3 regions of the Pseudomonas fulva genome follow, and region 2 is predicted to be linked to each of the others. Evidence: predicted binding sites of a transcription regulator. Region 2 holds the regulator's gene; each other region holds the start of a gene.

Region 1 (4,136 bases), 360 kb from region 2:
TGACCTGGGCGGCCTGCAGGTCAGGATCGAGCTGCCGCTGCGCGCGCGATAGTCACGCCTGAAAGCGGTTCCACGGGTTTCGCTGCGCTCTACCCAGGCCACGGGCGGATCACCTGGAGCGATCCGCCGTGTTGCTTACATGCCGTTGGTGAAGGCCGGATCACTGAGGTCGATGGCCGCACGTACGGGTTTCAGCGCTTCGCCGTACTTGGCCAGGATATCCAGGGCGTAATCGATACGGGCGCGGATGCGGCTGTCGTCTTCGCTGGCTGGTTGTTCGTCGTTGAGGACCTTGGTCACCGAGCGGACGATCAGATGCTCGGGCAGGTAGTTGATCCGGCAGTTCTTGTAGCTGGAGCTGCGCAGCTCGGCGATCGGGCTGCCGCCGCCGATACCCGACGACACACCCACCAGCAGCCCCGGCTTGTGCGCCAGCTCGGCCTTGCTGGCATAGATGAAGAAGTTCTTGATCGCCGGGCCGGCCATGCCGTTCCACTCCGGGGCGATCACCACCACGGCGTCGGCACGCTGCAGGCGCGGGCCATAGTCGGCCCAGGTGCCGGCGTCTTCGGCAGGCCACAGCGGCAGCGGGCCGCTGCCGAGGTCGATGACCTGGCTGAGCTCGGCACTGGTCTTGCCCAGGGTGATCAGCCGTTGGCGCAGGAACTGGGCCACCTTGGCGGATTGGCTGTCGGGGCGGCTTGAGCCGGCAATCAGAACGATATCGAGCATGGGATCCTCCGTTGATGATGAGGCGAGAGGCTAACGTTCGCGGCGCCAGGCGCAAAGTACGTTTGTGCTATTTGCTTAGAACCAGGCTCGACGAGAGCTCGCCTGGCGCCGATTTTTGACACCCAGGTCAGCTTCCGGCAGAGTGCGACGCTTTTTTGATTGCGCCGCGCTTGCGGTGATTCGAGGAGCCTTTCATGAACGCAGTTATCGCCGCCGTCGGCATCATGCTGATTCTCAGCCTTTGCCGGGTCCACGTCGTGGTGGCGCTGATCATTGGCGCACTGGCTGGCGGCATGATCGGCGGCCTGGGCATGGACGGTTCGCTGGCGGCCTTCAACAAGGGCCTGGGCGGCGGCGCCACCGTGGCACTTTCCTACGCCTTGCTGGGCGCCTTCGCGGTGGCGATCGCCAAGTCCGGCCTGGCCCATGCCCTGGCCGACAAGGCGCTGACCCTGGTCGGACGCCAGGAGCAGGGCGGCGGCGGGGCGCTGAAATGGATGCTGGTCGGCCTGTTGCTCGCCGTGGCGATCTCGTCGCAGAACATCCTGCCCATCCATATCGCCTTCATTCCGCTGCTGGTGCCGCCGCTGCTGTACGTGATCACCCGCCTGCAGATCGACCGCCGGCTGATCGCCTGTGTGCTGACCTTCGGCCTGATCACGCCCTACATGTTTCTGCCGGTAGGCTTCGGCAACATCTTTCTCAACGAGATCCTGCTGGCCAACGTGGTGCGCAGCGGCGTGGACGTGAGCGGCGTGAACGTCAGTCACGCCATGCTGATCCCCGCCCTGGGCATGGTCACCGGTCTGCTGCTCGCCCTGTACAGCTACCGCGGCAAGCGCAGCTACGACCTGGCGCGGGTCGAGCGCACCGAACGGGTCGACGCCAGCTACAACCGGCGCAGCCTGATCGTCGCCGGCGTGGCGGTGGCCATCGCCTTCGGCGCCCAGTTGTGGCTCGACTCGATGATCATCGGGGCGTTGCTGGGGTTCGTGGTGTTCTCCGCCTCGGGCATCGTGCGCTGGAAGGAAACCGACGACCTGTTCACCGAAGGCATGAAGATGATGGCGATGATCGGCTTCATCATGATCGCCGCCTCGGGCTTCGCCGAGGTGATGCGCGAAACCGGCGAAATCCAGGGCCTGGTCGACGCCAGCGCCGGCTGGATCGGCGACAGCAAGGGCCTCGGCGTGCTGCTGATGCTGCTGGTCGGCTTGCTGGTGACCATGGGCATCGGCTCGTCGTTTTCCACGGTGCCGATCATCGCCGCGATCTTCGTGCCCTTGTGCGTGCAGCTGGGCTTCAGCCCCCTGGCCACGGTGTGCATCGTCGGCACTGCTGGGGCCATCGGCGATGCCGGCTCGCCAGCTTCGGACTCGACCCTGGGGCCGACCGCGGGCCTCAACGTCGATGGTCAGCACAATCATATCTGGGACACCGTGGTGCCCACCTTCCTGCACTACAACCTGCCGCTGCTGGCGTTCGGCTGGGTTGCCGCCATGGTGCTGTAAGAGAGTTTCCCGGCCGTCGCCCGCCTGCTCAAGTTTTCGCAGGCGGCGGCCGATGACCCGAGCAGAAGCCAGCTATCCTTGGCTTTGTCTGGTCAAAGGAAAATAAAAATGCGCCTGACCTTGAAGTCCAAAGTTGTGCTGTTGGCCCTGGTTCCCGTTCTGCTGTTCGCCGTGGTGCTCAGCGGCGCCGCCGCCAAGGTGCTCTATGGCCTGGCGGAGCAGGAGGTCGCTGAAACCCGTGAGCGCCTGCTCGCCGAGAAACGCAACGAGCTGCAGAACTACGGCGCCATCGCCATGGGCGCCGTGCAGAGCCTGTATGACGCCGCGCCCAATGGCGACCTGGAGAGCCGCAAGCAGGCCATCGCCATCCTGTCGAAGATCAAGTACGGCAAGGACGGCTATTTCTTCGGCCACGACTCCAACGTGGTACGGCTGTTTCGCAGCGACAGCCCCGTGGATGTCGGCAAGAGCCTCAATGACCGGCAGGACGTCAACGGCGTGTTCGTGAACCGCGAGCTGGTGCGCGTCGCCAAGGACAACAGCTACTACGTCAACTATTCCTCGCCGTTACCCGGCAACGAATCGATCCAGGTGCCCAAGCTCGCCTACAGCTACTACCTGCCCAAGTGGGACATGGCCCTTGGCACCGCGGTCAACCTGGACGGCGTCGAGGCGCAGATCGTCGAAGTGCGCGCCGGCATCGACCAGCGGGTGAGCACCATCATCACCAGCATTCTGGTGATCGCCGCCGTGCTGCTGGTGATCTTCGGCGTGGTTGGCGGCATCCTCGCCAACACCTTTCTGCGCCCGCTGCAGCAGATCAAGGCCAGCCTCGATGACATCGCCGCCGGCGACGGCGACCTGACCAAGCGCCTGCCGGTCACCAGCCGCGACGAGTTGGGCGAGCTGGCCGGCTCGTTCAATCGTTTCGTCGACAAGGTGCACGGGCTGGTGCGGCAGATTACCGAGATGACCGGCCAGTTGACCGAGCTGGTTGGCCAGGTCGCCGCCCAGGCGCAACGCTCCGAGCAGGCGATGGAGCGGCAGCGCCACGAAACCGATCAGGTGGCGACCGCCATCAACGAGATGTCCGCCGCGGCCCATGAAGTGGCCAAGAGCGCCCAGGGCGCTGCCGAGGCGGCCCAGCAGACCGACCGTGAAGGGCAGGCGGCCAAGCAGGTGGTGGATGGCAGCCTCGCCCGCATCCATTCGCTGGTCGGCGACATTCGCGGCAGCGGCACCTCCCTCGATAGCCTGCAGCAGGACGTGCACTCCATCGTCAGCGTGCTCGACGTGATCCGCTCGATCGCCGAACAGACCAACCTGCTGGCGCTCAACGCGGCCATCGAGGCGGCGCGTGCGGGCGAGGCGGGACGCGGCTTCGCGGTGGTCGCCGATGAGGTGCGCGCCCTTGCCAGCCGTACCCAGCAGAGCACCCAGGAAATCCAGGGCATGATCGACCGGTTGCAGAGCGGCACCCGCGAGGCGGTCAATGCCATGCGCCAGTCGAGTGACGCCGGCGAGATCACCAGCGAGCAGGCCAACAAGGCTGGCGCCTCGCTGGATGCCATCGCCGGGTTGATCGGCACCATCAACGCCATGAACGCACAGATCGCCAGCGCGGCCGAGGAGCAGACCGCGGTGGCCGAAGAGATCAACCGCAGCGTGCACCAGATTGCCGGCGCGGTGGACAGCGTCGCCGAGGAAACCCGCCAGGGTGCCCAGACCGCACGCAGCCTGGCGCAGCTCGGTCAGGGACTGGAAAGCCTGGTGCGCCAGTTCCGCATCTGAGCTGTCGAGGCGAGCAGGGACGCTGGCCTGAATAAGAGTGCACTTTGTCGGCGGCAGGGGAGACTAACGGGCATATCCCCTCCTGTGATCCGGCCATGCAGA
Region 2 (4,136 bases):
TTGTGATCGATACCGGCGAAGCGATCGACCTGGCTGGCCATCAGCACCAGTTTCAGAAGATTGCTCTCGACCTCGGTCACCAACTGGGTGACGCGCTTGATCACCTGGCCGGTCAGGTCCTGGTAATCCTGCGCCAGCAGAATGTCGTTGAGATGCCCCGACAACTTGCTGGTGTCGCGCTGGCTGCGCGCCAGGAACAGCTCGATGCGCTTGGCCAGTTCACGGAACGCCTCGGCGCTCATTTCGCGGCGCATGAAACGGCCCCAATCCTCGGCGAGCGAATCGGCCTCGCTGCTCAGGTCGTTGACCAGCGGCGCACTCTGCTCGACCAGGTCCATGGTGCGGTTGGCCGCACGCTCGGTCATGGTGACCACATAGTTCAGGCGCTCGGTCGCATCGGCGATCTGCGAGACTTCCTTGGCATGCGGTACCCGGGGATCGAGCTGAAAGTTGACGATCGCGTTGTGCAACTCGCGAGTGAGCTTGCCGACTTCGAGGTAAAGACCCCGGTCGCGCGCCTTGTTCAGTTCGTTGATCAGCTGTACGGCTTCGCCAAAGTTGCCCTGTTCGAGGCTGTCGACCAGTTGGCGGGCATTGCTTTTCAGGGTCGACTCGAGGTCAACCTCGTTAGATTCATGGTGTTCCATAACAACCTCGCGGCAGACATCAGCCGTTAACCCGCTCGAAGATTTTCTCGATCTTTTCCTTGAGCACCTGAGCGGTGAACGGCTTGACTACATAGCCATTCACACCGGCTTGCGCGGCCTCGATGATCTGATCGCGTTTGGCTTCCGCCGTGACCATCAGCACAGGCAGGTGCTTGAGTCGCTCGTCGGCACGCACCGCGCGCAACAGGTCGATGCCCGTCATGCCCGGCATGTTCCAGTCGGTTACCAGAAAATCGAAGCTGCCGCTCTGCAGCATCGGCAACGCGGTGGTGCCGTCGTCAGCCTCTGCCGTGTTGGTGAACCCCAGATCACGCAAGAGGTTCTTGATGATCCGTCGCATCGTCGAGAAATCATCGACGATGAGGATTTTCATGTTCTTGTCCAAGTCGACCTCCGTACAGTCCTAAAACGCCTGCAACCTTGTGCAGCGCTTATTAATCGTGAAACCGGCCTGGCTGAACGCCGCAACCCATGCGCTCGGCTTTGCTGCGTTCACTGTGTGCCCCGCCCTGCTGTCCTGCATTTACCACAAGGACTGGCTCGACCAACTCCAACCCCTGAACAAATTCCTATGCGCGCCATTCCCCCAGCCGCGCTCGCAAACGCGCGGCACACTGGCTATGCAGCTGGCTGACCCGCGACTCACTCACCCCCAGTACCTCGCCGATTTCCTTGAGGTTCAGCTCCTCGTCGTAATACAGCGACAACACCAGCCGCTCACGCTCCGGCAGATTACTGATGGCATCGGCCAACGCGGCCTGGAAACGGGTGTCTTCCAGCTCATGCGATGGCCCGTGATGCAGGGAACTCGTGTCTTCCTGCAGGCCGCCGTTCTCGCCTTCCTGCAAGAGGTCGTCGAAACTGAACAGGCGGCTGCCCAAAGTGTCGCCAAGAATGCCGTAGTAATCTTCGAGACTCAATTGGAGTTCGGCAGCAACCTCGTGATCTTTAGCGTCACGACCGGTTCTGGCCTCAATTTTTCGTATCGCATCACTGACCATGCGGCTGTTGCGGTGCACCGAGCGTGGCGCCCAGTCACCCTTGCGCACTTCGTCGAGCATGGCGCCGCGGATGCGAATGCCGGCAAAGGTTTCGAAACTGGCACCCTTGCCGGCGTCGTACTTACGCGACGCCTCGAGCAAGCCGATCATGCCGGCCTGGATCAGATCGTCGACCTGCACGTTGGCCGGCAGGCGGGCCAACAGGTGGTAGGCGATACGTTTTACCAGCGGCGCGTGGCGCTCGATCAACTGATGCTGTGAATCTCGTGCTGTTGCCTTGCTGTACATTCGGAGTCCAGAGGCTGTCGTCATACAGCCGTGTCTGCAGTCGGTTGTTGCACCAGGCGCTCCACGAAAAACTCCAGATGGCCACGCGGGTTGGCCGGCAAGGGCCATGCATCGACCTTCTGGGCAATCGCCTTGAACGCCAGCGCGCACTTCGAACGAGGGAACGCCTCATACACCGCACGTTGTTTCTGTACGGCCTTGCGAACCGATTCGTCGTAGGGCACCGCGCCGACATACTGCAGCGCGACATCCAGAAAACGGTCGGTCACCTTGGTCAGCTTAGCAAACAGATTGCGGCCTTCCTGGGGGCTGTGCGCCATGTTGGCGAGCACCCGGAAACGGCTCATGCCGTGGTCGCGATTAAGCAGTTTGATCAACGCGTAGGCATCGGTGATGGAGGTCGGTTCATCGCACACCACCACCAGCACTTCCTGGGCCGCGCGCACGAAGCTGACCACCGAGTCGCCGATGCCGGCAGCGGTGTCGACGATCAGCACGTCGAGGTTGTCACTGATGTCGCTGAAGGCCTGGATCAGGCCGGCATGCTGCATGGGCGTGAGCTGCACCATGGCCTGGGTGCCGGAGGCCGCGGGCACGATGCGAATGCCACCGGGGCCCTGCAAAACCACGTCGCGCAGATCGCATTGGCCGTCGATGACGTCGGCCAGGGTGCGTTTGGCGGTCAGGCCGAGCAACACGTCGACGTTGGCCAGGCCAAGGTCGGCATCCATGAGCATGACGCGCCGACCGAGATCGGCGAGCGCCAGTGACAAATTCACCGACACATTGGTCTTGCCAACGCCGCCTTTGCCGCCGGTCACCGCGATCACCTGTACGGGATGCATACCCATGTTATCTATACACCTTATCTAACTTCACTGTGGGCCCTGGGGCCATTGTGCGCTGTCGCGGCGAGCACGACCAGCGCTTCGCCACACTCAACCCGTTCAACCGGCCTGCCTGGCCGGGTTCTGATAAAGCCCGGCGAACATGTCGGCCATGGTGTCTTCGCTCGGCTCGTCCGGCGCCTGCAGCCCGACGGCGCGGCTGACCAGCTGGTGGCTGCGCGGCACGTGCACGTCATCCGGGATGCGCGGACCATCCGCCAGGTAGGCTACCGGCAGGCGGTGGCCAATAGCCAGGCCCAAGACCTCGCCCATGCTGGCCGCCTCGTCCAGTTTACTCAGAATGCAGCCGGCCAGCCCACAACGCTTGTAGCTGTGATAGGCCGCCTTGAGCACCTGGGCCTGGCTGGTGGCGGCCAGTACCAGGTAATTGCGGGCATTGACGCCGCGACTGGCCAGCGCCTCGAGTTGCATGCGCAGCGCCGGATCGTTGGCGGGCAGGCCGGCGGTGTCGATCAGCACCACGCGCTTGCGCGCCAACGGCGCCAGGGCCTGGGTCAGCGACTGACCGGGGTCGACCTGGGTCACCGAGACGCCAAGAATCCGTCCCAGGGTCTTGAGCTGCTCCTGGGCACCGATGCGGTAGCTGTCCATGCTCACCAGGGCGATGCTGGCGGCACCATACTTGAGTACGTAGCGAGCGGCCAGCTTGGCCAGGGTGGTGGTCTTGCCCATGCCGGCCGGGCCGACCAGGGCGATCACACCGCCCTCTTCCATCGGCTCCTGCTTGGGCGTCTGGATCGAGTGGGCGAGGTGCGCCAGCACCATGCGCCAGGCCTGACGCTGATCGCCGATCGAGGCCACGCGCTCGAGCAGCGTGCGCGCCAGCTCGGCGGGCAGCCCCATACGCTGCAGGCGACGCCACAAGGTGGCCTGCTGTGGACGCCGGGCCTGCATCTGCCCCCAGGCCATGGAACCCATCTGCATTTCGATCAACTCACGCAGGCCATGCAGTTCGGAGCGCATGGAATCCAGCGCCGACTGATCGACCGAGGCCGCAGCCGGCTTCTGCTGCTGGCGCTGCAACACGGCATCGAGGCTGTCGGCGGACGGCGCGGCAGGCGCCGCGCCAAACAGCTGACGGTCCTTGCCGGCATCGGCCTGGCTGCGCGTGGTCAACTCGGCATGGGCCGAAGCAATCTTCGACTGGGTCTTGCGCAGCTCGGCTTCCAGCGCGGGGTTGGCCTGCCGCGCCGGTACCGGCGGAGCCTGATAATCGAGCGCAGCCGTCAATTCCACACCACCGGCCACGCGGCGGTTGGCGATGATGGTCG
Region 3 (4,136 bases), 390 kb from region 2:
GTCGCTTCGCCGTGGTGACCCTGGATGACCCACGCGGCCAGCGGCGCTGCGCCAGCCTGGAAGAGGAACTGGCCCGCCAGGGCATCGACGATGTGCCCCGGGTGGTGCTGCCGCCACCGGCGACGGTCGACCTGGGGCGCCAGGGGCTACGGCGCCTGCTGGCTGCCGGCGAGCGCCCCGAGGTGCTGGTCTGCAGCTCCGACACGCTGGCCCATGGCGTGCTGGCTGAAGCCGCCGAGCGCGGCATCCGCGTGCCGGACGATCTGGCCGTGATGGGTTTCGGCGACCTGAACATCGCCGCACACCTGCAGCCGTCGCTGTCCACCGTGCGTATCAACGGCGCCGAGATCGGCCTGCAGGCCGCCCGTGCCCTGCTGCAGCGCCTCGACCATCCTGATGAGGAACCGGTGAAAGTGCGCATCGATACCGGCTTCAGCATCGTCGAGCGGCAGAGCGCCTGAGGCGCCGAAATCCTCGACTTTGCTGTTTGGCCGATTGGTGGCAGAAGCGGCCGGTCGTCCTCGTGGGATGGACTGGTGATTATCTGTGGGAGCGGGCCATGCCCGCGAAAAATCACGGGCATGGACCAGGCGCCCCCGCCCGTTCCCACAGGTGAAGCAACGATGGCCGCTGCTGCCTTGAAGCCCTGAAGCCCTGCCCAGTCGCTTGAATGATTACCTAATCAGCCTAACGTCCGCCTTCACGCCAGGGCTTTCCGTCACCTGGCGCTCAACGAGAACGTCAAGCGAGGTAATCCGCGTGAGTGAACACACCCTCCCCCACGGCAGCGCCGACCAGGACCAGATCGCCTGGGTGCGCATCGCCTCGGTGTTTCTGCCCCTGGCCAACCCGATCAGCGATGCCAAGGTGCTGACCGGCCGGCAGAAGCCGATGACCGAGATCGCCCTGCTGTTCGTGGAGATCGAGAGCAAGGACGGCCATCGCGGCCTGGGCTTCAGCTACTCGAAACGCGCCGGCGCCGCCGGCCAGTTCGCCCATGCCCGGGAGATCGCCCCGGCGTTGCTCGGCGAAAACCCCAGCGACATCCAGAAACTCTGGACCAAGCTGTGCTGGGCGGGCGCCTCGGTGGGCCGCAGCGGTCTGTCGACCCAGGCCATCGGCGCCTTCGACGTGGCCCTGTGGGACCTGAAGGCCAGGCGCGCCAAGCTGTCCCTGGCCCGCCTGCTCGGCGCCCAGCGCGACTCGGTACGCTGCTACAACACCTCAGGGGGCTTCCTGCACACGCCACTGGACGAGCTGAAGGTCAATACCGACCTGTCCCGGGAGAAAGGCATCGGTGGCATCAAGCTGAAGGTCGGCCAGCCCGACGCAGCCCTCGACCTGCACCGCGTCAGCACCATTCGCCAGCACCTGGGCGATGACTTCCCGCTGATGGTCGATGCCAACCAGCAATGGGATCGCCCCACCGCCCAGCGCATGTGCCGGCGCTTCGAGGCGTTCAACCTGGTGTGGATCGAAGAGCCGCTGGACTGCTACGACGCCGAGGGCCACGCCGCCCTGGCCGGCGCATTCGACACGCCGATCGCCACCGGCGAGATGCTCACCAGCGTCGCCGAGCACGCCGAGTTCATCAAAACCCGTGGTGCCGATTACCTGATGCCCGATGCTCCGCGGGTGGGCGGCATCACCCCGTTCCTGAAGATCGCCGCCATGGCCGAACAGGCCGGGCTGATGCTCGCGCCGCACTTCGCCATGGAATTGCACGTGCACCTGGCCGCTACCTACCCCACCGAGCCCTGGGTGGAGCACTTCGAGTGGCTGGAGCCGCTGTTCAACGAACGCCTGGAAACCCGCGACGGCCGCATGCAGGTGCCGAACCGCCCTGGCCTGGGCCTTTCGCTCAGTGAACGGGTGGCCGGCTGGACGGCCCAGCAGGTGGAGTTCGGCAAGCGCGGCTGACGCCGTGCCCCGAGCGGAACAGCCATTACCGGCATGGCGCCGGTAATGGTCTTCACCCCAGGTGAATTGACGTCATTTTTTTGTATGCTGAACTCTTTAACCGTAACAGGCGAGGCACTACACTGCGCGCCCCTTGCGGGCTTTCCGCCAGAATCTCGCGTGCAACGTCGTCGAACCGGTGACTTTTTAATTAAAGGTTCTGACCGGCCGGTCGAAGTAATAAAAATTCCAAGGATATTCTCTGCCAGGAGCTGCGGCATGCAGTCGTTGAAGTCGCTGTACGATTCTATCGAGATGCACTTTTTCGATACCCTGACCAAGAAATTGTCCAGCCTGTTCCTGCTGGTGCTGGTCAGCGGTCTGCTGGTCTGGGTGGCCCTCAGCCTGCGCGCGGACATCGTGCAACTGCTGCACGGCGCGCAGCTCGACCCGGTGCTGCTCAGGCAGGTCGAAGACAAGCTCGACACCCTGGGCACCGCCCTGGCGCTGAGCGCGCTGTTCACCCTGGGCATGGTCAGCTTCATGGTCTGGTATTTCCGCCACCTGATCGTGCGCCCGGTCGACAACATGACCCGCGCCCTGGAGGAGATCGCCAGCGGCGAAGGCGACCTGTCCCGCGACCTGCCCCTGCTCACCCACGATGAAATCCGCACCCTGGCAAGCACCTGCAACCGTTTCCTGGCCAAGCAGCGCGAGATCATCAGCAACGTGCAGGCGCTGACCGTGCAGATCGCCGTCGAGTCCGCCCGCTCGCTGAAGAACATCAGCGACTCCAGCGACAGCGCCACCCACCAGGCGCGCTTCGCCAACGAAGTGATGAGCGAGAGCAACAGCGCCGTCGGCCGCATCGAAGAGGTATCGCAGCAGACCCAGGCGATCTCCGGCACCACCGCGCACAACCTGAGCATGGCCCAGGACTCCTACGCCGAACTGCTGGAAGTGACCGGCAACATCAGCGCCATTTCCACCAGCCTCAACGAATTCAGCACCCTGGTTTCGGCGCTCAACGAGCGATCTTCGAACATCAAGTCGGTGGTCGGGCTGATCCAGCAGATTTCCTCGCAGACCAACCTGCTGGCCCTCAACGCGGCCATCGAAGCGGCCCGTGCCGGGGAAAGCGGCCGTGGCTTCGCGGTGGTCGCCGACGAGGTTCGCACCCTGGCGCAGAACGTCAGCCGCGCCACCGGCGATATCTCGCAGAACATCGACGCCATGCTCAAGGAAGTCAGCACCACCCACGAGCAGACCGCGCGCATCAGCCAGAGCGCCCGGGAAACCCAGGTGGTGGTCGAGCGCGCCACGGGCCACTTCGAGACCATGATCAGTGATTTCGAATCCACCAACGGCAAGCTGGCGGAGATCGCCGAGCACATCCAGCAGGTCGCCGATGCCAATACCGGCATCAATGATCGCGTCACCCAGATCCATGCCGATAGCCAGGCCATCGACCAGCGCATGCAGCGTTCGGCCACCGCCACGCGCGACCTGTCCGCCGTGGCCGAACGGGTGCAGACGCTGCTGGGCCGCTTCGTGCTCGGCGAGGGTGAGCTCGATGCCGCCATCACCCGCGCCACCGGGTGCCGGGACGCCCTGCAGGCGCGCCTGGCGACGCTGCAGCGCGAAGGCGTCAACCTGTTCGACCAGAACTACAAGCTGATTCCCAACACCGATCCGAAGCAGTACCTGACCGGCTACACCGAGCGCTTCGCGCAGATCTGCCAGGAAGAGATCGACCGCCTGACCAAGGGCACCCCTGGGGGCATCGTGACCTTTATCGTCGACACCAAGGGCTACTGCCCGGTGAACAACAGCTGGGTATCCAAGGCACCGACGGGCGATCGCGCCGTCGACCTGCCGGTGTGCCGCAACAAGCGCATGTTCTCCGACCCGGTGGGCCTGCGCGCGGCGAGCAACACCCAGCGCTTCCTGCTGCAGACTTACCTGCGTGACACCGGCGAGATCATGACCGAGATCGACGTGCCGTTCTTCTTCGAAGGCCGCCACTGGGGCAACATGCGCATGGGCTTCGATGCCTCGCGGCTGCTGGGCAAATCCTAGGTTTTGTACGAAAAGTACTGACGCATGCAACGCAGGCTGCAGGCCAGCGTGACCATGGCTGAAAAGCTTCTCGCCAGCTTGTCGTAGCGAGTACCTATTCTGCGGTTCTCTTTCAGCCAGCCAAACATCCGCTCAATGATGTTCCGCTGCCGATACTT

What was found. Region 2 encodes FliA, which starts transcription of late flagellar genes. Its sites were predicted from a motif close to CTAAAGTTTNNNNNNNNNNNGCCGNTAA; they were not measured.
Region 1: the regulator FliA is predicted to act here: its motif matches at 2,272-2,299, upstream of K8U54_RS23780 (methyl-accepting chemotaxis protein).
Region 3: the regulator FliA is predicted to act here: its motif matches at 2,111-2,138, upstream of K8U54_RS20285 (methyl-accepting chemotaxis protein).

The regions. Positions count from the first base shown of each region.
Region 1 is NZ_CP082928.1:5,142,307-5,146,442, forward strand. It holds gene K8U54_RS23765 (sensor histidine kinase) at 1-52, shown strand, start outside; gene K8U54_RS23770 (NADPH-dependent FMN reductase) at 136-732, opposite strand; gene K8U54_RS23775 (Na+/H+ antiporter family protein) at 927-2,243, shown strand; gene K8U54_RS23780 (methyl-accepting chemotaxis protein) at 2,352-4,034, shown strand; gene K8U54_RS23785 (AI-2E family transporter) at 4,130-4,136, shown strand, end outside.
Region 2 is NZ_CP082928.1:4,786,776-4,790,911, reverse strand. It holds gene K8U54_RS22140 (protein phosphatase CheZ) at 1-647, opposite strand, end outside; gene K8U54_RS22135 (chemotaxis response regulator CheY) at 667-1,041, opposite strand; gene fliA (RNA polymerase sigma factor FliA) at 1,238-1,981, opposite strand; gene fleN (flagellar synthesis regulator FleN) at 1,978-2,817, opposite strand; gene flhF (flagellar biosynthesis protein FlhF) at 2,905-4,136, opposite strand, start outside.
Region 3 is NZ_CP082928.1:4,399,172-4,403,307, reverse strand. It holds gene K8U54_RS20295 (LacI family DNA-binding transcriptional regulator) at 1-461, shown strand, start outside; gene K8U54_RS20290 (L-talarate/galactarate dehydratase) at 760-1,920, shown strand; gene K8U54_RS20285 (methyl-accepting chemotaxis protein) at 2,179-3,978, shown strand; one part of gene K8U54_RS20280 (IS5 family transposase) at 3,975-4,136, opposite strand, start outside.